DNA from 3 places in the Pseudoalteromonas sp. OANN1 genome. Region 1 is predicted to be linked to each of the others. Evidence: predicted binding sites of a transcription regulator. Region 1 holds the regulator's gene; each other region holds the start of a gene.

What was found. Region 1 encodes ArgR, which controls arginine synthesis, uptake and breakdown. Its sites were predicted from a motif close to ANTGAATANNTATTCANT; they were not measured.
Region 2: gltB (glutamate synthase large subunit) is a predicted target of ArgR. The motif match lies at 5,558-5,575, and genes of this name have one in related genera.
Region 3: NH462_RS11750 (aspartate aminotransferase family protein) is a predicted target of ArgR. The motif match lies at 3,024-3,041, and genes of this name have one in related genera.

What each region holds. Positions count from the first base shown of each region.
Region 1 is NZ_JAMXSE010000008.1:61,685-68,922, forward strand. It holds gene NH462_RS09035 (hypothetical protein) at 1-1,798, opposite strand, end outside; gene NH462_RS09040 (OB-fold-containig protein) at 1,882-2,493, opposite strand; gene argR (transcriptional regulator ArgR) at 2,897-3,364, opposite strand; gene mdh (malate dehydrogenase) at 3,606-4,538, shown strand; gene serA (phosphoglycerate dehydrogenase) at 4,765-5,994, opposite strand; gene rpiA (ribose-5-phosphate isomerase RpiA) at 6,006-6,659, opposite strand; gene NH462_RS09065 (5-formyltetrahydrofolate cyclo-ligase) at 6,752-7,238, opposite strand, start outside.
Region 2 is NZ_JAMXSE010000024.1:24,830-32,067, reverse strand. It holds gene NH462_RS17840 (FAD-dependent oxidoreductase) at 1-991, opposite strand, end outside; gene gltB (glutamate synthase large subunit) at 1,001-5,458, opposite strand; gene NH462_RS17830 (Grx4 family monothiol glutaredoxin) at 6,071-6,415, opposite strand; gene NH462_RS17825 (Fe-Mn family superoxide dismutase) at 6,802-7,238, shown strand, end outside.
Region 3 is NZ_JAMXSE010000012.1:44,078-51,315, forward strand. It holds gene trpS (tryptophan--tRNA ligase) at 1-608, shown strand, start outside; gene NH462_RS11740 (aminodeoxychorismate/anthranilate synthase component II) at 794-1,375, shown strand; gene NH462_RS11745 (HDOD domain-containing protein) at 1,589-2,764, shown strand; gene NH462_RS11750 (aspartate aminotransferase family protein) at 3,122-4,333, shown strand; gene astA (arginine N-succinyltransferase) at 4,401-5,414, shown strand; gene astD (succinylglutamate-semialdehyde dehydrogenase) at 5,430-6,902, shown strand; gene NH462_RS11765 (DUF3802 family protein) at 7,055-7,238, shown strand, end outside.

The DNA.
Region 1 (7,238 bases):
TGTTCGCTTCGATACTCGCAAGCGTCAGCTCTTTCTGTTGGTTTAACTGTAGCGTGAAGCCTTCGTATTCACGGGCGTCTTTATCCATCTTATTCAGTGCTTCCAGCTTCTCTGTAAGGCCTTTGGCTTCTGCTGACATCTTACGCTCAAGGTTGATAGCTTCTGCTTCACCTTGTTTTTCAATTGCCTCAGCCATTGCTGATTGAACCTCAGCTTCTGCCAAACCAATTTCACGTTTGCCTTGCGCTTCGGCTTCACTTTGCTTCTTAGTTGCTTCTGCCATTGCTGCCTGTACATCGGCTTCGGCGCGGCCAATATCACGTTTACCTTGTGCTTCGGCTTCTAGCTTTTGCTGTAGCACTTTGGCGTCTGTTTCACCCTGTATCGCACTTGCTGCGGCTTTAGCCTTGATGATATCGGCTTCTGCAAGACCAGGTGCAGCAGCTTCAACCTGAGCAGCCTCGGCAAGAATTTTCTTCGACTCTGCGGTTTGGTTCGCAATACGTAGCTCTGCTGCGGCCATTTTTTCCATTTCACGGGCTTTAAATTCGGCAGCTTGCTCTTTAGCTTTAGCCGCTTCAATATCTTTAACCAACGCTTCTTCGGCCTCAGCTTGAGCAAGAATAATTTTCGCTTGCTTTTCACGCTCGGCTTCAGCAATACGTTGCACGTCTTTGATGCGCTCTTGTTCCTCGGCAACGGTTTTCTCAACGGCAACCCGTTCACGCTGAACATCGGCAATCTCTTTACGTTCAACTTCTAGCGCTTTGGCCTTTTGAATACGTAGTATTTCGGTTTCACGCTCACGTTCGATAATTTCAATCTGGCGAGAACGCGTGACTTTTTCTTCTTCTATACCGAGTAAGCGAAGGCGGTTTTGCTCTGCAACATCGATTTCACGCTGTTTATTGTGCTCTGCAATTGCAATTGCTTCGTCCGCTTTGAGGCGTGCTTCTTCGGCTTTTAAGCGCTCTTCATGCTTAACACGTTCAGCTTCTGCGGCTTCGCGAGCGCGCACCGATTCGATTTCACGACGCTGTCTCGCGCTGGCATCTTCTCGTTGGCGCTCGACTTCTGCGGCTTTTTCAAAGGCTGCTTGATTTTGGTTGTCGATTTGCGCTTTTTCATCGCATTTAAGTTGGTTCGTTTCCACGTTTTGGCGTGAGGTTTTTTCGGTAATACGGCGAATACCTTCAGCGTCAAGAATGTTATTTGGATCTAACTTGTCGATAGAGGTTTGTTCAAGATAATCAATCGCCACATCTTCTAACGTATAGCCAGATAAATCTTGTCCAATCACTTCTTTAATAGAATCTCGGAACTCATTACGATGGGTAAATAGCTCCTCAAAATTCATGCGCTTACCAACGGTTTTCAAGGCTTCGGAGAATTTTGCCTCAAATAATGCTTGTAAGGTTTCTGGTGCCGATGCGCGGGCACAGCCAACTTGTTTAGCAACGCGTAGGATATCTTCTTTGTTTTCGTTTACGCGAATGTAAAAAGTGATGGCGATGTCGGCACGGATATTGTCTTTACAGATCAGGCCGCTGTTTTCACGACGCTCCAATACCATGCGGTTAGTTGAAATATCCATGACTTCCATTTTATGGATCACAGGTAGCACAATGCCGCCTGTAGTCGTGACATCCGGCTCGTTTTTCATCTTGTTGATGATCAATGCCTGACCTTGTTCAACCTTGCGGTAGAACTTTCCAATCAGAAGTAGAATGGCAAAAATAATGACGATGGATATGCCCACGATTGCGAGCACCGGTCCGAGGTTGTTTAGAAATTCCATGTTTTTTCCTGCGTTGCGCTATATTGTTTGAGCTGGTATTAGCTATACCAACTCGTTCCTAAATTCCGTTATTTTCCGTACTATTACCAAGGTTTAGCCACAATCGTGTAGCTATGTGTAAGGGTGTCATGTTCGATAAGTAAGGCACTGTCTCCTAGTGTGAAAGTGTTATCTTCATCCGAGCGCACTTCGATGAGTTGCTCTGTTCCTTGAATATATACTCTGGCTTGACCGAACGTGTTGCTAACTCTCGATGTTGCAATAACGCATTCGAGCCCAACCAGCGCTTGCTTTGATGTGGTTTCTTGGCTTTCGAAAAAGCGTCGTAATGGTCTTACAATGACGGCGGTTAGTGGTAATGCAGCAATGAGGCTAACAAGCATAAATACCGTGCCCATCAGGTAGTAGAAAATGCCATTGCCTAGTAGGTAAGCAAAAAACTGTTGTACATAAATACTGACAATCCAGCCCAGCGCGATGATTAAACTCAATGAAATACTCACAGGGACGCCGCCAAAAGCGACTTCCCAAAAAGAACCAGAGCTTGCGCCTTCGGTTTCAATATCAACATCGCCTTCTAAGATATCGATATCAGCAAAACCGAGTAAAGCAATTAGCCAGAACAACAACACTATCAGTAGTAGTGTTGAAAAAATAACAGTGGGAAACGTAAATGCAGTATTTAAAAATTCCATTGCTGATCCTTAGTTCCTTGCATTTCCTTTTAAGCGGTTAAGTAAGTGAATTGTCCACTCAGCGCCGTAAGGTGTCTTTGTGTGTATCAAGCGGTGAGTTCCGCATCATAGAATGTGAGATGATTGAGTGAAGCGAATAGCGTTCGTGTCCGGTAAGACGGAGACACTGTAGGAAACAAATCCGAGAAGCTAGTCAATCAGCTTAAAAACCATCCATGCGTTGTGAGAAAGCCTCACATGTGTTTCTAAAGTTGCCACAGTTAGACATATTATGTCAAACGTTTTTTGCTGTAAAGTTAAGCAATTTATTCTGTTTATCGTGATAGTCGGGAAGCGTGTTCGTAGAAGCTAGAGTATCAGAGTATGTGCTAACCTGTGAGTTAGCACCGATAAAAATAATAGACTAAACGTTATCGAACAGAGTTTTTACTTTATCTAAAGTAACGTCGATTTCAGATACTTTGGCAGGGGCAATAAAAATCGTGTCATCGCCAGCGATGGTACCTAATACGCCGTCTGCGGTGCCTAATGAGTCAAGTAGCCTCGCAATTAACTGTGCAGCACCAGGACTGGTTCGAATAATAATCATCATTTCGTTGTGCATAATATCAACGACTAACTGACGTAAAGGACTTTTTGCTGTTGGTACGCTCATTTCGGCGGGTAAGCAGTAAACCATTTCTTGTTTGGCATTACGTGTACGCACAGCACCAAACTTGCTCAGCATGCGCGACACTTTGCTCTGACTGACGTTGTCAAATCCTTGTTGTTTTAGAGCATCAACAATTTCACCTTGAGAGCCAAAGTTTTCTTCTTTTAAAATGGCTTTAAATGCTTTGATCAGTGCTTCTTGTTTTTCTTGCGGCTGCATAGTCTGTCTTCTTTTACGGCTAATCTTTAAATTCTACACAAAACCGCCGAGATTCCCAAATTTGCGCGACCAAAATGGCAGTCGTAAAGCATAAGTGTACAAAGTGTCGCGATCTTTACACTTTTATTTAAGACATTAGTCAAAAAATCTCGAAAATAACCGTGATTAATTTGTGTTTAACAGCGCTTTTCATTATCTTTACTGCACACTCAATTCCACCTTCAAATTATGGAGAATTCAAATGAAAGTTGCTGTATTAGGTGCCGCTGGCGGTATCGGTCAAGCTCTATCTTTATTGCTTAAAAATGGTCTTCCAGCTGGCTCTGAGTTAGCGCTTTATGACGTTGCACCTGTTGTACCTGGTGTTGCAGTTGACTTATCTCACATCCCAACTGCGGTAAAAGTAGCGGGTTATGGTAAAGACGACCTAGACCCAGCTCTTGCTGGTGCTGACGTAGTGCTTATCCCTGCTGGTATGCCTCGTAAGCCTGGTATGGACCGTGCTGACCTATTCAACGTTAACGCAGGTATCATCAAGACACTTGCTGAAGGTATCGTTAGAAGCTGCCCTAAAGCACTTGTTGGTATCATCACAAACCCAGTAAATGGCACGGTACCAATCGTTGCTGAAGTGTTCAAAAAAGCAGGTACTTATGATCCAGCTCGCGTATTCGGTGTAACAACGCTTGACGTTATCCGCGCTGAAACTTTCATCGCAGAGCTTAAAGGTCTAGACGTTGCTGAAGTTAAGATCCCAGTAATTGGTGGTCACTCAGGTACTACAATTCTACCTCTGCTTTCTCAAGTTGAAGGTGTTGAGTTCACTGACGAAGAAGTTGCTGCACTAACGACTCGTATCCAAAACGCGGGTACTGAAGTGGTTGAAGCTAAAGCGGGTGGCGGTTCAGCTACACTTTCAATGGGTGCAGCAGCAGCACGTTTCTGCTTCTCACTAGTGAAAGGTCTACAAGGTGAAGAAGTACTTGAGTACGCATACGTTGAAGGTAACACAGGCGATGCAACATTCTTTGCACAGCCGGTTATCCTTGGTAAAAACGGTGTAGAGAAGTTACTTCCTTACGGTGAGCTAAGCGCGTTTGAGCAAAAAGCAAAAGACGACATGCTAGCGACACTTGAAAAAGACATCAAAGAAGGTGTTGATTTCATGGCGTAAGCCAAATTGATACAAAAAAACCAGTCACTTCACAGCGACTGGTTTTTTTATGTGTGATTCTTCTTATACCAGTTGTATTAAGTAAATGATCTATCTTGAAGCGGGGAAATAGCTTTAGTAGCAAGGCAAAAATTTTGCTATTTAGTTGTTCTAAATGAGAAATTTTTAACGAAGCTAATATGCTATTTCACCCTTCAAATTGATTAGAGAATTAATTCAATTGGTATTAGTGAAGAATACGTGCTCTGATAGTTCCTTCAACCGCACTTAACTCTTTCAGTGCTACTTCAGAGTGGTCGCTATCGACGTCGATAACTACGTAACCAATAGATTCATCCGTTTGTAGGTATTGCGCCGCAATATTGATACCGTGCTGAGCGAACGCTTGGTTGATTTGCGTTAGTACGCCTGGGCGGTTTACGTGTACGTGTAATAAACGACTTCGGTTTGATAATTCAGGTAGAGAAACTTCTGGGAAGTTAACTGCCGTGACTGTTGAACCATTATCTGAATATTTTGCCAACTTACCCGCGACTTCCACACCAATGTTTTCTTGTGCTTCTTGGGTAGAACCACCAACGTGTGGGGTTAGCAGTACATTGTCAAACTCGCGTAGTGGTGAGACAAACTCTTCATGATTAGATTTTGGTTCAACGGGGAATACATCGATAGCAGCGCCAGAAAGTTTCTTCGCGGCTAAAGCTTCAGCTAAGGCGTCGATATCAACAACCGTTCCACGTGATGCGTTAATTAGGATTGCGCCTTGTTTCATCACTTCAATTTCAGCCATGCCGATAAGGTTTTTGGTCTGTGATGTCTCTGGTACATGCAAACTGACCACGTCCGCTCTTTGTAGCAGTTGCGTTAGCGTGTGTAACTGCGTTGCGTTGCCGAGCGTGAGCTTATCTTCGATGTCATAAAACTCGACGTTCATCCCGATATTCTCAGCCATAATGCCAAGCTGGGTGCCAATGTGACCATAACCAATAATACCCAGCGTTTTACCACGGGCTTCGTATGAACCATCGGCAGATTTATCCCACTCACCGCGATGCGCCTTTGCGTTACGCTCAGGAACACGGCGCAATAACAAGAGAATTTCACCTAAGACGAGTTCAGCCACAGAGCGGGTGTTAGAAAATGGTGCGTTGAATACGGCGATACCGCGTTTTTTAGCAGCATCCAAATCCACTTGGTTGGTGCCGATGCAGAAACAGCCAATCGCGACCAGCTTTTCAGCCTGTTCTAAAACTGCTTCTGTAAGGTGGGTACGTGAGCGGATCCCGACAAAGTGAGCATCTTTGATCCGCTCGATCAGCTCAGGCTCCGGTAAGGATGTTTTAACGTAGTCTATGTTGCTATAACCGTTGCGCTTTAGCGTCTCAACAGCGCTTTGATGCACGCCTTCTAACAACAAAATTCGAATTTTATCCTTTGATAACGAAACCTTGCTCATCTGTAATCTCACTAGTTGATTTTAGGCCCTTCTGGAGTGCCTGTTATTACAACGTCAGCGCCACGCGCGGCAAATAAGCCATTAGTCACGACGCCAACAATCTGGTTAATTTTTTCTTCAAGCGCTTTTGCTGCGCTAATTTCTAGGCCATGCACATCAAGAATGACATTGCCGTTATCAGTGATAACGCCTTGACGGTAAACTGGATCGCCACCTAATTTTAGTAACTCTCTTGCCACGTAACTACGCGCCATTGGGATCACTTCAACAGGTAGTGGAAATGCGCCTAGCGTCTCAACATGCTTTGTATTATCAACGATACAAACAAATCTCTTGGCAACAGCTGCAACGATTTTCTCGCGCGTCAGTGCTGCGCCACCGCCTTTTATCATTTCGTTGGTGCTGTTGATTTCATCTGCGCCATCAACATATACCGCAAGCTCTGACACATCGTTTAGCTCGAAAACTTCAATACCAAGTGCTTTTAGCTTCTCTGTTGAAGCTTCAGAGCTTGATACTGCCCCTTTAATTTGATCCTTGATACTGCCAAGCGCATCAATAAAGTGGTTTACCGTTGAGCCTGTACCAACCCCAACAATGGTGTTTTCTTCTACATAGTTCAAAGCTGCCCATGCCGCGGCTTTTTTCATTTCATCTTGAGTCATAACGCTACACTTAGTTGTCATTGAAGTTGTATGGAGTATAACTCAATCAAAGTGTCAGCGTCATGGTCAAAAGTGCCTCAAAGTGCGCTTAACTATTTGCCTGCTAAATTATTTTTTGGCCAAGTGTATAGTTGGGTTGGAGTGAGGATAGTTGGGAGCGGTACATCCCAAGCTGCTGTTGGTAAGCTTGGAACTTGCTGGCAATCATGAGCAAGACCAACAAGTGCTGGTTTAGCTCGCTGCTCAGCGTAGTGTAACGCTAATGTTCTATCGTAGTACCCACCGCCCATACCGAGGCGATTACCTTGCTCATCAAAAGCAACCAGAGGCATCAAAAGGAAATCCAATGATGCAAGCGGTGCCACTGCTGAACAATCTAACTTAGGTTCCAAGATAGCATAGCGATTTGCCTTCATGGGTGAGTTTTTTTCATGCTTCTGGAAGAGCAAATTAGCATGATTAAAGGGGTGGATTATGGGTAGAAAAACTTGGTGTTTTTTATCCCAAAGCGATTGAATTAAAAGGGATGTATCTAGTTCTCCATCGTTTTGAATATAGACCCCAACATTGGCATTTTTA
Region 2 (7,238 bases), on a different contig from region 1:
CTTCTCGAACGGAACCTGGCATGTTTTCTTCATCACGACGATAAGCACAGGTCACGGATTGCGCATTTTGTCTGACTGACGTTCTAACACAGTCCATCGCTGTGTCCCCACCACCTAGTACCACTACGCGCTTACCAGCCATGTTCACATAGCTATGTTGGCTTTCGTCATAACCCATGACTCGGTTGGTGTTACCAATCAAAAATGGTAGCGCATCATAAACACCATCGGCATCTTCATTTTCAAGATTGCCTTTCATGCTTTGGTACGTCCCCACACCTAAGAATACGGCGTCGTATTGCGACAATAACTCATCCATTGAAACATCACGACCAACCTCGGTATTGAGTTTAAACTCAACGCCCATTTCGGTGAAAATCTCGCGACGGTTTTCCATTACCGATTTTTCTAACTTGAATGACGGGATCCCAAAGGTCAGCAAACCGCCAATTTCAGGGTTGCGATCATACACCACTGGGCGCACGCCATTTCGCACTAGAATATCCGCACAGCCAAGTCCTGCCGGACCCGCGCCTATGATTGCGACTTTCTTATCGGTCCAAGTAACGTAAGAAAGATCAGGCTTCCAGCCCTGTGCAAACGCCGTATCAGTAATATATTTTTCAATATTTCCTATAGTCACTGCACCAAACTCTTCGTTCAGCGTACACGACCCCTCACAAAGCCTATCTTGCGGACAAACTCGGCCACACACTTCAGGCAAACTATTGGTACGGTGAGACAGCTCCGCTGCCTCAATGATTCTGCCCGTACGAATAAGTTTGAGCCATTGCGGAATATAGTTGTGAACTGGACACTTCCATTCACAATACGGGTTACCACAATCTAAACAACGATCAGATTGCGAATGAACCTGCTGCTCAGAAAATGGCTCATAAATTTCAACAAAAGATTGCTTACGCGCAGAAATAGGCTTTTTGCGCGGATCTACACGTTGTACATCGATAAATTGGTAAACGTTCTCGCTCATTGCTCTCTCCTACTGCGCCTGAATTCTTAGCTCAGCGCTACTACGCGCTCGGTGGCCAAGTAAACTGTTTAAATCGCTCGACTTTGGCTTTACCAATTTAAACATTGGCAAATACAACTCAAAGTTAGCTAAGATCTGCTCAGCTCGGGTTGAGCTCGTTAAATCTAGATGCTCCGCAATTAAACCGCGTAAATGTTCTTGGTGCGATGCTAGCGCTTTGAGATCTACCAGCTCGACCAACTCAGGGTTGATCCGCTTATCAAAATCACTCTCTTCATCAAGTACATAGGCAAAACCACCGGTCATGCCTGCGCCAAAGTTAACGCCAACTTGACCAAGCACACACACCACGCCTCCCGTCATGTATTCGCAACCATTATCACCAAGCCCTTCAACAACCGCTTGTACACCCGAGTTACGCACAGCAAAGCGCTCGCCAGCTCGACCTGCAGCAAACAACTTACCGCCGGTCGCGCCATATAAACAGGTGTTACCGATGATAGCCGCCTGATGAGAGGCAAAGCTTGAACCGATAGGAGGACGCACGACTAGCTTTCCACCAGCCATCCCTTTACCAACGTAGTCGTTAGCATCACCGACTAATGTCATTTCAAGACCACCCGCGTTCCACACTCCAAACGATTGCCCTGCAGTACCATGTAACTCGAGTGCAATTGGATCTGCTGCCATACCTTGGTTACCATGCTTGCTCGCGATATAACCAGACAACATTGCGCCGATAGAGCGATCCGTATTGGCAATACGACTCACCAACGAGATACCCGTCATTTCATCAATTGCCGTCTTAGCTTTCGCTAGTAAGCTTTCGTTCAACGCACCACTGTAGTGTGATGGATTAGTATGGGTGCAATACAGCGCTTCATTTGACGGATTGTTCGGCTTCGCTAGAAGCGGACTTAAGTCGAGCTTTTTCTGCTTCGCAGTATTACCTTCAATGGCTTCAAGTAAATCCGTTCTACCAATTAAATCGGTGAGTTTTGTAACTCCCAAAGCAGCCATTAATTCACGAGCCTCTTGCGCAATAAACTTAAAGTAGTTCATCGCCATTTCTGGCAGTCCGTGATAATGCTTTTGACGCAGCGTATCGTCTTGTGTCGCAACACCGGTTGCACAGTTATTAAGGTGACAGATCCGCAGGTATTTACAGCCAAGCGCAACCATAGGGCCTGTGCCAAAGCCAAAGCTCTCAGCACCCAAAATTGCAGCTTTAATAATATCTAATCCTGTTTTTAAGCCGCCATCTGTTTGCAACCTAATGCGGTGGCGTAGACCATTTTCAACCAGCGCCTGTTGCGTTTCAGCAAGGCCAAGCTCCCACGGACTACCTGCATACTTTACCGATGTCAGCGGACTCGCCCCTGTACCACCGTCATAACCGGCAATGGTAATGAGATCGGCATACGCTTTAGCAACACCAGTCGCAATCGTGCCGACACCGGGTTCTGAAACCAGCTTGACCGAGATCATCGCTTCAGGGTTGACCTGTTTGAGGTCAAAAATAAGCTGAGCTAAGTCTTCAATCGAATAAATATCGTGATGCGGCGGAGGCGAAATCAAAGTAACACCAGGAACCGAATAGCGTAACTTCGCGATATAAGGGGTGACTTTTTCACCCGGCAGCTGACCACCCTCGCCCGGCTTTGCCCCTTGCGCAACTTTGATTTGAATAACGTCAGCTGAACGCAAATAATGTGGTGTCACACCGAATCGGCCAGAAGCAACTTGCTTAATACGCGAATTCTTTTCTGTACCAAAACGTAGCTTATCCTCACCACCCTCACCAGAGTTAGAGCAACCGCCGAGGCGATTCATCGCAATTGCTAACGCTTCATGTGCCTCCGGTGATAAAGCCCCGATACTCATCGCGGCTGAGTCAAAACGTTTGTATAGCTCAGTCGCAGGCTCAACATCGTTGATGTCGATTGCTTGTTGCGCCGTGTTAAGCTTAAGCATGTCTCGCAGATTGGTAATTGGACGGTTATTTACCAGCTCCGCATATTTAACGTAGTCTTGATAGTTACCCGAACGAACTGCGGTCTGCAAAGTTTGCACGACATCTGGGTTATAGGCATGGTATTCACCACCATGCACATACTTTAATAATCCACCGTGTGATAGCAGTTTACGCTTGCTAAATGCCAATTTATTGAGTTGTTGTTGCTCCAAGGCAAAGTCGTCAAAACACGCACCTTTAATACGGTTTGCAACTCCTTTGAAGCACAATTCAACCACCTCATCGGATAAACCGACGGCTTCAAACAACATCGAACAACGATAGGAAGCAATGGTGCTGATCCCCATCTTCGACATGATCTTGTATAAACCTTTGTTAATCGCGCCGCGATAAGACAGAGTCACCTCGCGGTAAGACTTTTTAATGATCTTCTTATCACACATTGCCACAAGGGTTTCGTAGGCTAGATAAGGATAAATCGCTGTTGCGCCAAAACCTAACATAACAGCAAACTGGTGCGGATCTCTTACGCTACCTGTTTCAACCAAAATATTGGTATCGCAACGCAGGTTGCCATCCACCAGTCGCCTTTGTACCGCCCCCACGGCCATCGCCGCTGGGATAACTTGCTTGCCTGCAGCAATTTCTCGGTCACTGAGCACTAACATCACGCACCCGGAGCCTGCTTTTGCAACAGCCTCATCACAAATACGCTTGATTGCATCTTGCAAAGACTCTTCAATCTCGTAAATCAATGAAATTTTACACGCACAGTAATGGTCATCATCGGCGGTTAATAGCTGCTGCATATCAGAATAAGTCAGTACCGGCGAGGCAAACTGCAAACGTTTAGCATGACCTGTGGTTTCGTTAAAAACGTTTTGCTCGCGACCAATACAAGTCGCCAGTGACATTACATGATTTTCCCGTAACGGATCGATTGGCGGGTTAGTGACCTGAGCAAACTTCTGGCGGAAGTAGTCAAATATCGAGCGGTGTCCTTCAGATAGCACTGCAAATGGCGTATCGTCCCCCATTGAACCAGTTGCTTCTTGGCCATTTTCACCCATCACGCGAATAACTTGGTCGAGCTCTTCGTTGGTATAACCAAACTGCTTCTGATAGGTCAACAAGGTTTCATCGTCAAGATCGCGCTTGCCAGCCGCTTTTTCATCTAGTGCTTCAAATGGCGTTAAACGCTTAACGTTTTGCTCAAGCCAAGTTTTGTATGGATGTCTGGATTTCAAATCTTGATCGATTTCATCGGACTGCCAAATCTTGCCATGTAAAGTATCAACCACCAGTAATTCACCTGGACCCACGCGACCTTTTTCAATAACTTCATCTGGCGCGTAATCCCAAATGCCCACTTCCGAGGCAAGCGTAATAAAGCCGTCTTGTGTGATCACATAACGGGCAGGACGAAGACCGTTACGGTCCAAATTACAGGCAGCAAAGCGCCCATCAGACATTACGATGCCAGCTGGTCCATCCCACGGTTCCATATGCATGGAGTTAAAGTCATAGAATGCGCGTAAGTCTTCATCCATAGCGCGATTTTTCTGCCATGCAGGTGGTACTAACATACGCATAGCACGGAATAAGTCCATGCCACCAGCTAAAAATAGCTCTAGCATGTTATCTAAACTAGACGAGTCAGAACCCGTTTCATTGACAAACGGTGCCGCATTTTGCAAATCTGGTAATAAAGGTGACGCGAACTTGTAAGCACGTGCCCTCGCCCACTGACGGTTACCTTCAATGGTATTGATCTCACCATTGTGAGCTAAATAGCGGAATGGTTGCGCCAACGGCCATCGAGGCTGTGTATTGGTTGAAAAGCGTTGATGGAATACGCAAATCGCACTGGTCATCCGCATATCAGCAAGATCCGTATAAAAATTCGGTAGATCCGCCGGCATCATTAAGCCTTTGTAGATAGTCACTAAACCGGACAAACTACAAATATAAAACTGCTCATCTTGTTCTAAACGCTTTTCTATGCGTCGTCTTGCTATATATAGACGACGCTCTAAATCTTTAGGACGCCACCCTTCTGGAGCACCGACAAAAACCTGTTTAAACTGCGGTAATTGTGCTTTAGCAATAGGACCAAGCATAGATGGATCGGTGGGTACTTCACGCCAACCTATGAGCGTCAGTGTTTCTTTTTCTAATTCTTCACTGATCACTTTTTCAGCCGCAGCTGCAAGCTCATAGTCCTGATTTAAAAATAGCATACCTACCGCATAGTTTTTGCCTACATGCCAATCGTTTTCAGCTGCGACGGCGCGGAAAAAACTATCCGGCTTTTGTAATAACAGACCGCAACCATCACCGGTTTTACCATCTGCAGAAATACCACCTCGGTGCTGCATGCGGTCCAAACCTGTGATTGCTGTACGGATCAGTTTGTGACTCGGCTGACCGCTTACATGCGCAATCAAGCCAAATCCACAGTTATCTTTTTCTAATTTTGAGTCGTATAACATAGACTCCTCCCCTTGCTACAACGGCCAGCCCATGACGGTACGACGAAATGCTGGCAGATATTCAAAATTAGCCTTGATTGAAAGTAGAGTCAACACAAATATGAATACATATTCATAAACTTGAATATTTCTCATTGGTAAGACAAGTTAGCCAAAATCGTAATAAATTTGCCACTTTGAAAATAGTGAATATAAATTTGCAAAATGACACCGGTATCACACCAATAAAAATGCAACGAGACACAACCAAAAGCAAACGTTTACGTAAACGTAAACCAAGGTAAAAATGAATAATTATTCACTTTTTGGATTTTATAGAACTCAATATCGAAGCACGTTCGATTACACTGTTTATATAGGTATGCAAAACAGAGAGCGTTTTTAGCTTGACGCTAACGTCAACTTGAGTTGATAAAAATAAGCGAGTAGCTCTAAGTTAGATAAACGCGAATAGCGTTAATGAAAGTGTCGATACCTTAAATTCAATGAACTTCTGGTTTTCAACCAAACATCAGACAAAAAGACTTGCTAAGAAAAGTAGGTAGGAAGATATTAGAAGATTTTTAAAAAATAAAGCATGGCAGAGTATCGACTCTGCCATAAGCGGTTAGCTTATTCCGCTGCTGCTTCGTCTTTCTTATATTTAGCTGCTGTTTCAGCAATAAGAGGTTGAAGCTCACCCTTTTGGAACATCTCAATGATGATGTCACAACCACCGATTAACTCACCTTCGACCCAAAGCTGTGGGAAAGTTGGCCAGTTCGCATAATGCGGTAGTTCAGCACGAATGTCTGGATTTAATAAAATGTCAACATAAGCAAACTGCTCACCACACGCCATCAAAGCCTGAGATGCCTGCGAAGAGAAACCACAGTTAGGGAGTTTTGGCGACCCTTTCATATATAGAATGATTGGGTTTTCTTCGATCTGCTGTTTAATCTTGTCAATAGTTTCCATTAGTTACCTCAAAATGACGTTTCGTCCAATGCTTATCAATATTTAGTTTAGCATCGGCGTTTTAGCTTGCTACTCACTTTAACAACACCTGTTGCATTCATAATGCCAAGCTTTAAGCAGCGATAGAATCTTGGGATACATGGCTAAAATAAGCATGACCGCCTGTCATGATGTTCTACACTTTGACTGCTATTAGGCATATGTTCACAAAGAATGTGTATTATAAGTCATTAAGTCACTGGCACGCATTGCTGTTTGCCAAAACTTGAGTAAAATAGTCAGGAATTATAGTATCACTATATAGGCCAATGGTATAGAAAAGTGGGCTGATGTTAGCTACCTTTCGTATGCGTTATTGGCAAATCAACCAAAAAATGGAGATTAATATGGCATTTGAACTACCGTCACTACCTTATGCACTAAATGCTCTTGAGCCGCACGTTTCTCAAGAGACGCTAGAATTCCACCACGGTAAGCACCACAACACATACGTTGTAAAGCTTAACGGTCTTATCGAAGGTACTGACTTTGAAGGTAAATCACTAGAAGAGATCGTATGTAGCTCTGAAGGTGGTGTTTTCAACAATGCTGCTCAAATCTGGAACCACACCTTCTACTGGCACAGCCTTGCGCCAAATGCAGGTGGCGAACCAACAGGTAAAGTTGCTGAACTAATTAATGCAAAATGGGGCTCATTCGCAGCATTCCAAGAAGCTTTCAACGACAAAGCAGTTAACAACTTTGGTTCAAGCTGGACTTGGTTAGTACAACTAGCTGACGGCTCTCTAGATATCGTTAACACTTCAAATGCAGCGACTCCGCT
Region 3 (7,238 bases), on a different contig from region 1:
CTGCTGATATTTTACTGTATCAAGCGGATCAGGTACCGGTTGGTGAAGACCAAAAGCAGCACCTTGAGTTGACCCGCGATATCGCAACGCGCTTTAACAACTTGTATGGTGATGTCTTTAAGATCCCAGAACCTTATATTCCAGAGTTTGGCGCTCGTGTTATGAGCTTGCAAGATCCGAGCAAGAAGATGTCAAAATCAGACGAAAACCCAAATGGTTTTGTGATGTTGTTGGATGAGCCTAAGAAGATAGAGAAAAAGCTGAAAAAAGCGGTAACGGATTCAGATGAGCAAGCACGCATTTACTTTGATCGTGTTGAAAAACCTGGTGTATCCAACTTACTGACTCTACTTAGTGTTGCAACTAAACGCTCAATTGAAGAGTTAGTGCCAGAGTACGAAGACAAAATGTACGGTCATTTGAAGAAAGACACTGCCGATGCGGTAGTGAATATGCTTGAGCCTATTCAAGCGCGCTTTAAAGAAATCCGTGAAGATCAAACTCTGCTGGACGAGATCATGAAAAAAGGTGCGGAAAAAGCAAGTATTCGTGCCGAAAAAACACTGAAAGCTGTGTATGACGCCGTCGGTTTTATTCCTCGCGGTTAGTAAAACACAAAGAAAGACACCATTTATGGTGTCTTTTTGTTTTACAAGGGTCTATCGCCCCTTGGCTTAAAGCAGATACGAGATATAAGAAAACCCTCCTGTTGAGTTCGTGATAAAATAGACTTATAACGAAGATCTTTACCCTAGTGGCGAATAGGCCGCTTGGTTCTTTTAGTGGTACCTACATGCTGTTGATGATTGATAACTATGATTCCTTTACCTACAACCTAGTGCAGTATTTTCAGCGCTTAGATGTGGATGTGCTGGTAAAGCGAAATGATGAAATCAGCGCCTCGCAAATCAAGCAGCTTAATCCCAAATATGTTGTGCTATCTCCTGGTCCTTGCAGTCCTGATGAAGCGGGGATCTCGCTTGAAGTCGTAAAACGTCTACAGGGACAAATCCCTATTCTCGGCATTTGCCTTGGTCATCAAACTATTGCACAAGCTTTAGGTGGCAAAGTCATTCGCGCAAAACAAGTGATGCATGGTAAAACGTCTCAAGTCCACCATAACAATATGGGTGTATTTCAAGGCCTGCCATCACCGTACGAAGTATGCCGCTACCACTCTTTGGTTGTTGAGCAAAGTAGCTTACCAAATGCTCTAGCCGTAACGGCTTGGACACAGACACAAGAGGGTGAACGTGATGAAATTATGGGACTCTTAGCATCCGATAGAGCGCTAGAAGGTGTGCAATTTCACCCAGAAGCTATCCTCACGGAACACGGCTTAGCATTACTTGATAACTTTATAAAACGCTTCTAAAGTTTAAACAAAACCAACAGAGTTTCGCCTAGGTGTTATATATCCATATTCGCTGCGCTTTTGTTGGTTAGACTGGCTTTTGATATATAACTTTTTGATTCTATTGTGCGCAATATCAAATCATAATATTGCTTTTACTGGTATAATACTAATCAGTAAGACGATTCTGTTGAGTGCTTAACTCAGTGTTTTTCTTTTAGATAAGTAGCATGCATGACGCAAGAAAATAAGCAAATTAGAATGGCACAAGCGCTATCCGAGCGTGCCCATGACCTCCTTATCAGCCTCAACTTTGCGCAGAAGCAAATAGGCTATATCCATACATTTGATATTAGCTACGGTGAGAATATCGCACAGCGCACTATGCTAGAGGTGGAAATTGCTGCGGCTGCAAAACGCCAAGAAAGCAGCACAAGTCATCACAAATACATTGCCAAAGCGAGTAAGCATCTACATTCCGTTATCGAAGAAGCTATCACAAAGCAACTGCATGACCTTGATAATATCTATCATGAAGTCATTGGCATTCAAGACTCCGTTCCTGCGATTTTAGATATTCTTGCTGTGCGCTCAGCTTCAGTTGGACGTTTAGAGCCTTTGGTCAATGACTTAAGTTGGCTGGGTCGCGAGCTGGTTTCGCTTGTCAACTTGCCACAGTATCGCAAAAAAAACAGTAAAGGCACGTCCATTAAGGTCGACACGCCAGCATTAGCATTAAGGTATTTAGGCCTTGAGAACTTGCAAATGGTGATCCCGACAATGGCGGTGAGACATTGGATGCCGCATGCAACAGAGCCGTTTACTCTGATGAAACGTAAATTACGCGAATTGAGTATGAGTACGGCCATTGCGGCAAAAGAGCTGGCACCATTTTTTGGGGTAAAAGAACAGCATGCGTTTACTTTAGGCATGTTGTTAGAGCTTGGAAAAGTGGCCTTGATCCGTCTTTATTTACGCACCTTCGAAAAGGTGTGGCAAGCCAAGGTGCAAATAGCACGAGACAAAAAGCAAAAAGATCTACACACCGCATTAATGGAGTTGTCTCCTGATCCGTTATTTTTACGTAATTTGTTGATTGAACATTCGGCAGAGATTTCACGTAAGTTAATTGAAAAAATGGAGTTACGTTATTTACCCTTTAATGCTGTCATGGAAGAGTATGCGCAAACTTATCTACCAAACTCGCATAAAAACATTGCCGACCCATTACCACTGACGCAAGTGATGCAAAAAGCCTATGGCTACGCACAACTGCTTGTTTTAAAAGATAGCCAGTTAATTGAAGACGACGAAGCCGAGATTTTGCTCAATCATTTAGAACTTACCGAGGAAATGCGTCAGCAATTGGCAAAATGTGCGTTCCATAACCTGCAGTTGACGATTTTGTAAAAAAAATTGAAATTTTTTTTGCGACTATTCATTCAAAACCTAATCTTAAATGATCTGTGCAAGGCTGCACGGCGCTTGCTTTGCCCTAAATATCTGCCCTAGATAGTTATTCACTTGAGTTGAGAATATATGTTAAACCCTTGAATACTAAGGGCTGAGAACGTGGTATAAGTGAGACAAATGGCGCTTTTTCTGGAATAATGAGCGTATGAATTTTGTGCCATCAAGGGGCGGGTCAAAATACATAGCACCGAATTGGTGTGAATAAATATCCTATCAAGTGGCGGCAACGCGCCGACCTCCAAAAGGAAATGACTCCTTGTTTGCACTTTCACTCACCAAATATGAGGAAATAAAATGACTATCAATCGTGAATTGTTTGACGACGTAATGGTACCTAACTACGCACCTTCAGCGGTAATTCCAGTGAAAGGTGAAGGTTCTCGAGTATGGGATCAGGAAGGTCGTGAGTACATCGACTTTGCTGGTGGTATCGCAGTTAACTGTCTAGGTCATTGTCACCCAGCTTTGGTGGGCGCGCTTAAAGAGCAAGGCGAGAAAATTTGGCATCTGTCTAACGTGATGACCAATGAGCCTGCACTACGTTTAGCGAAAAAGCTAACTGATGCAACGTTCGCAGAGAAAGTCTACTTTGCAAACTCAGGTGCAGAAGCGAACGAAGCGGCGCTTAAACTAGCACGTCGTTGGGCACTAGATAAGTTTGGTGCTGAAAAGTCGCAAATCATCTCTTTCAATAAAGGTTTCCACGGCCGTACTTTCTTCACTGTGACCGTAGGTGGTCAAGCTGCATACTCTGATGGTTTTGGTCCAAAGCCGGGCGACATTGTTCATACAGACTATAACGATTTAGCGGCATTTGAAGCGCTTATCTCAGACAACACTTGTGCCGTGATGATGGAGCCGCTACAAGGTGAAGGTGGCATCATTTCACCAACTGCTGAGTTTGTAAAAGGTGTTCGCGAGCTGTGTGACAAGCACAATGCGCTACTTATTTTTGATGAAGTGCAAACTGGTGTTGGTCGTACAGGTGATTTGTATGCATACCAAGGTTTAAACGTAACCCCTGATATTTTAACAACGGCTAAAGCGCTTGGCGGTGGTTTCCCTATCGGCGCGATGATCACAACAACAGAGATTGCTGCGCACCTAAAAGTAGGTACTCATGGTTCTACATACGGCGGTAACCCGCTGGCGTGTGCGGTTGCAGAAGCGGCATTCGACACAGTAAACACAACAGCAGTACTTGATGGCGTAAAAGCAAAAGAGCAGCTGTTCCGTGAACTATTAAACGACATCAACGAAAAGTACAACGTATTCACCGAAGTACGTGGTAAAGGTCTATTGCTTGGTGGTGTAGTCACTGAAAAGTACGAAGGCAAAGCAAAAGAATTCTTGGTTGAAGGTATCAAGCAAGGCGTGATGTCACTTGTTGCAGGTGCAAACGTAGTACGTTTCACTCCATCTCTTGTTATTCCAGAAGGTGACATCCGCGAAGGGATGGCACGTTTTGAAAAAGCCGTTGCTGCGGTAGTTGCTAACAACGCTTAATACTGGTTGCAAGGTCACCTTTTGGTGGCCTTGTTGTTATCCACATTTTTGAGGAGTAAGCGGGCTCATGATGATCCTTCGCCCAATCCAAGAAAGCGATTATCCAGCGCTTTTAAACATTGCTCACGAATCAGGTCACGGTTTTACCTCTTTGCCTGTAAACGAAGAGCTATTACAGAAGAAGATTGCACGCTCTGTTGCTTCCTTTGGCAAGCAAGCAGACAAGCCTTTTGATGAAGGCTATTTATTTGTATTAGAAGATACTGAAACAGGCGAGGTGGTTGGTACCAGCGGTATCGAAGCTGCGGTTGGTTTAGATGATGCGTTTTATCATTATCACCTAAGCAAAGTGATCCACTCTTCACGCACACTCGATGTTTATAAAGCAGTGGATATTTTAACGCTATGTAATGACTACACTGGCGCGACGGAATTATGCACCCTGTTTTTGAAAGATGGCTATCGCAAAGGCGCAAACGGCAAACTGCTGTCTCGCTCTCGCTTTATGTTTATCAATCAACATCGTGATCGTTTTGCTGAAACCGTTATCGCGGAAATGCGCGGTGTTTCTAACGAGCAAGGCGAAAGTCCATTCTGGCAATGGCTTGAAGAGCACTTCTTCTCGATGGATTTCCCGACTGCGGATTATCTAACGGGGATTGGCCAAAAGGTCTTTATTGCTGAATTAATGCCTAAGTACCCAATCTACGTAAACCTGCTTAGTAAAGAAGCACAAGCGGTGATTGGTGAAGTTCACGACAATACGCGTCCTGCAATTGAGCTACTAAAAAGCGAAGGTTTCACATTTAATGGTTATGTTGATATCTTCGACGCAGGTCCAACGGTAGAAGCAAAAGTGGGGAATATCCGCACGGTTCGCAATAGTGAAACTCGTACTGTGAAAATAGGCGAAAGCAACGGTGGATTCCCTGTTATGGTCGCAAATGGTAAACTTGTTGATTATCGCGCGGCGGTAATCGAGTTAGCCCTGACTGATAGCAATGAAGTAACGCTTGCTCCACATGTTGCCGCGGCGCTAAAAGTTGAAGAAGGCGACCAAGTAAGCCTAGTAAAGATTTAAGATTGGGAACAGATTATGACAACACATGCAGCACAACTAATAAATGGTGAGTGGATTGCAGGACAAGGCGCAAGCTTTAGCTCTGTAAACCCAGCAAACAACGACGTTATTTGGAGCGCAAACGCAGCTACTGCTGAGCAAGTTGATGGCGCAGTAAAAGCGGCTCGTGAAGCTTTTTATTCATGGAGCGACATGAGCTTTGAAGCGCGTCTAGAAATTGTTAAGCGTTTCGCTGAAGTACTAAAAGAAAATAGCGAAGAGCTGGCTATCGCAATTGCTAAAGAAACGGGTAAGCCACTTTGGGAAACTCGTACAGAAGCGGGTGCTATGGTAGGTAAAATCGCGATTTCTGAGAAAGCCTATCAAGAGCGTACAGGCGTTGTGGAAAATCCAATGCCAGTTGGCCGTGCCGTGATCCGTCATAAGGCACATGGTGTAGTTGCTGTATTTGGCCCATATAACTTCCCAGGTCACTTACCTAATGGCCACATCGTACCTGCGCTACTTGCTGGTAACACGGTTATCTTTAAGCCATCTGAACTAACGCCATATGTTGCTGAGCTAACGCTTAAATACTGGCAACAAGCGGGTCTTCCTGCTGGCGTGATTAACCTAGTTCAGGGTGAAGTTGAAACAGGTAAAGCACTTGCGTCACATGCGGGCATTGACGGCTTATTCTTTACAGGCTCATCTCGTACGGGTCACTTGCTACATGAGCAATATGCAGGTCAACCGGGTAAGATCCTAGCGCTTGAAATGGGTGGTAATAACCCACTTATCGTAAAAGACGTAGCGGATACCAAAGCGGCAGTACACGACATTATTCAATCTGCGTTTATCTCAAGTGGTCAACGTTGTACTTGTGCTCGTAAACTATTCCTTCCTGCAGGTGAACAAGGTGACACAATCCTTGAGCAACTGATCAAAGCAACTAAAGCGATTAAAGTGGGTAATTTTGACGATGCAGATCAACCGTTCATGGGTTCAATGATCTCAAATGCTGCCGCCGCTGGCATGGTAAAAGCACAGCAACAGCTTGTTGAGCTTGGTGGTGAGTCGCTTATCGAGCTGACACACACAGAAGGTACAGGCTTTGTGACGCCAGGGATTATCGAATGTACTAACATTGCAGACTTTCCTGATGAAGAACACTTTGGTCCGCTGTTAAAAATATTCCGCTACACAGACTTTGACGCTGCTATCGAAAAAGCGAACGAGACAAGCTTTGGCTTATCTGCAGGTCTGCTTGGCGACAACGAAGCTGACTACGACCGTTTCTTACGTCGTATTCGCGCAGGTATCGTAAACTGGAACCGCCCAATCACTGGCGCTTCAAGTGCAGCTCCGTTTGGTGGTATCGGTGCATCAGGTAACCACCGTGCAAGTGCATACTACGCGGCAGATTACTGTGCATACCCAGTGGCTTCTGTGGAACTAGAAAAGGTAACTTTACCTTCTAGCTTGAGCCCAGGTTTATCTTTGGATTAAAATGCCAATATTGAGGTTTACTCAATAAAAATTGATAAGAAAAGCAGCTTCGGCTGCTTTTTTGTGTCTAGTTGACTACAAAAGTAGCAATCGAAAAAACTTTCTGCTTAAATCAATAGGAGATGTCTTTGATAGGTTCGGGTGAGCAAAGTATGGTTTTAGATAAACAAGGGTACGATGATTTAGTCATGTATTTGACGCAAAACTTAGCCTTGTTTGAGAAGTCTGGGACGGTTGAACCAGGGGCTCCAACAGTCATGGAATTAATCGAAGATGTGATCGCTGAAAACGTTATCCGTATATGCGAGCAGCACACTGAGTTATCTACAGAGCAGC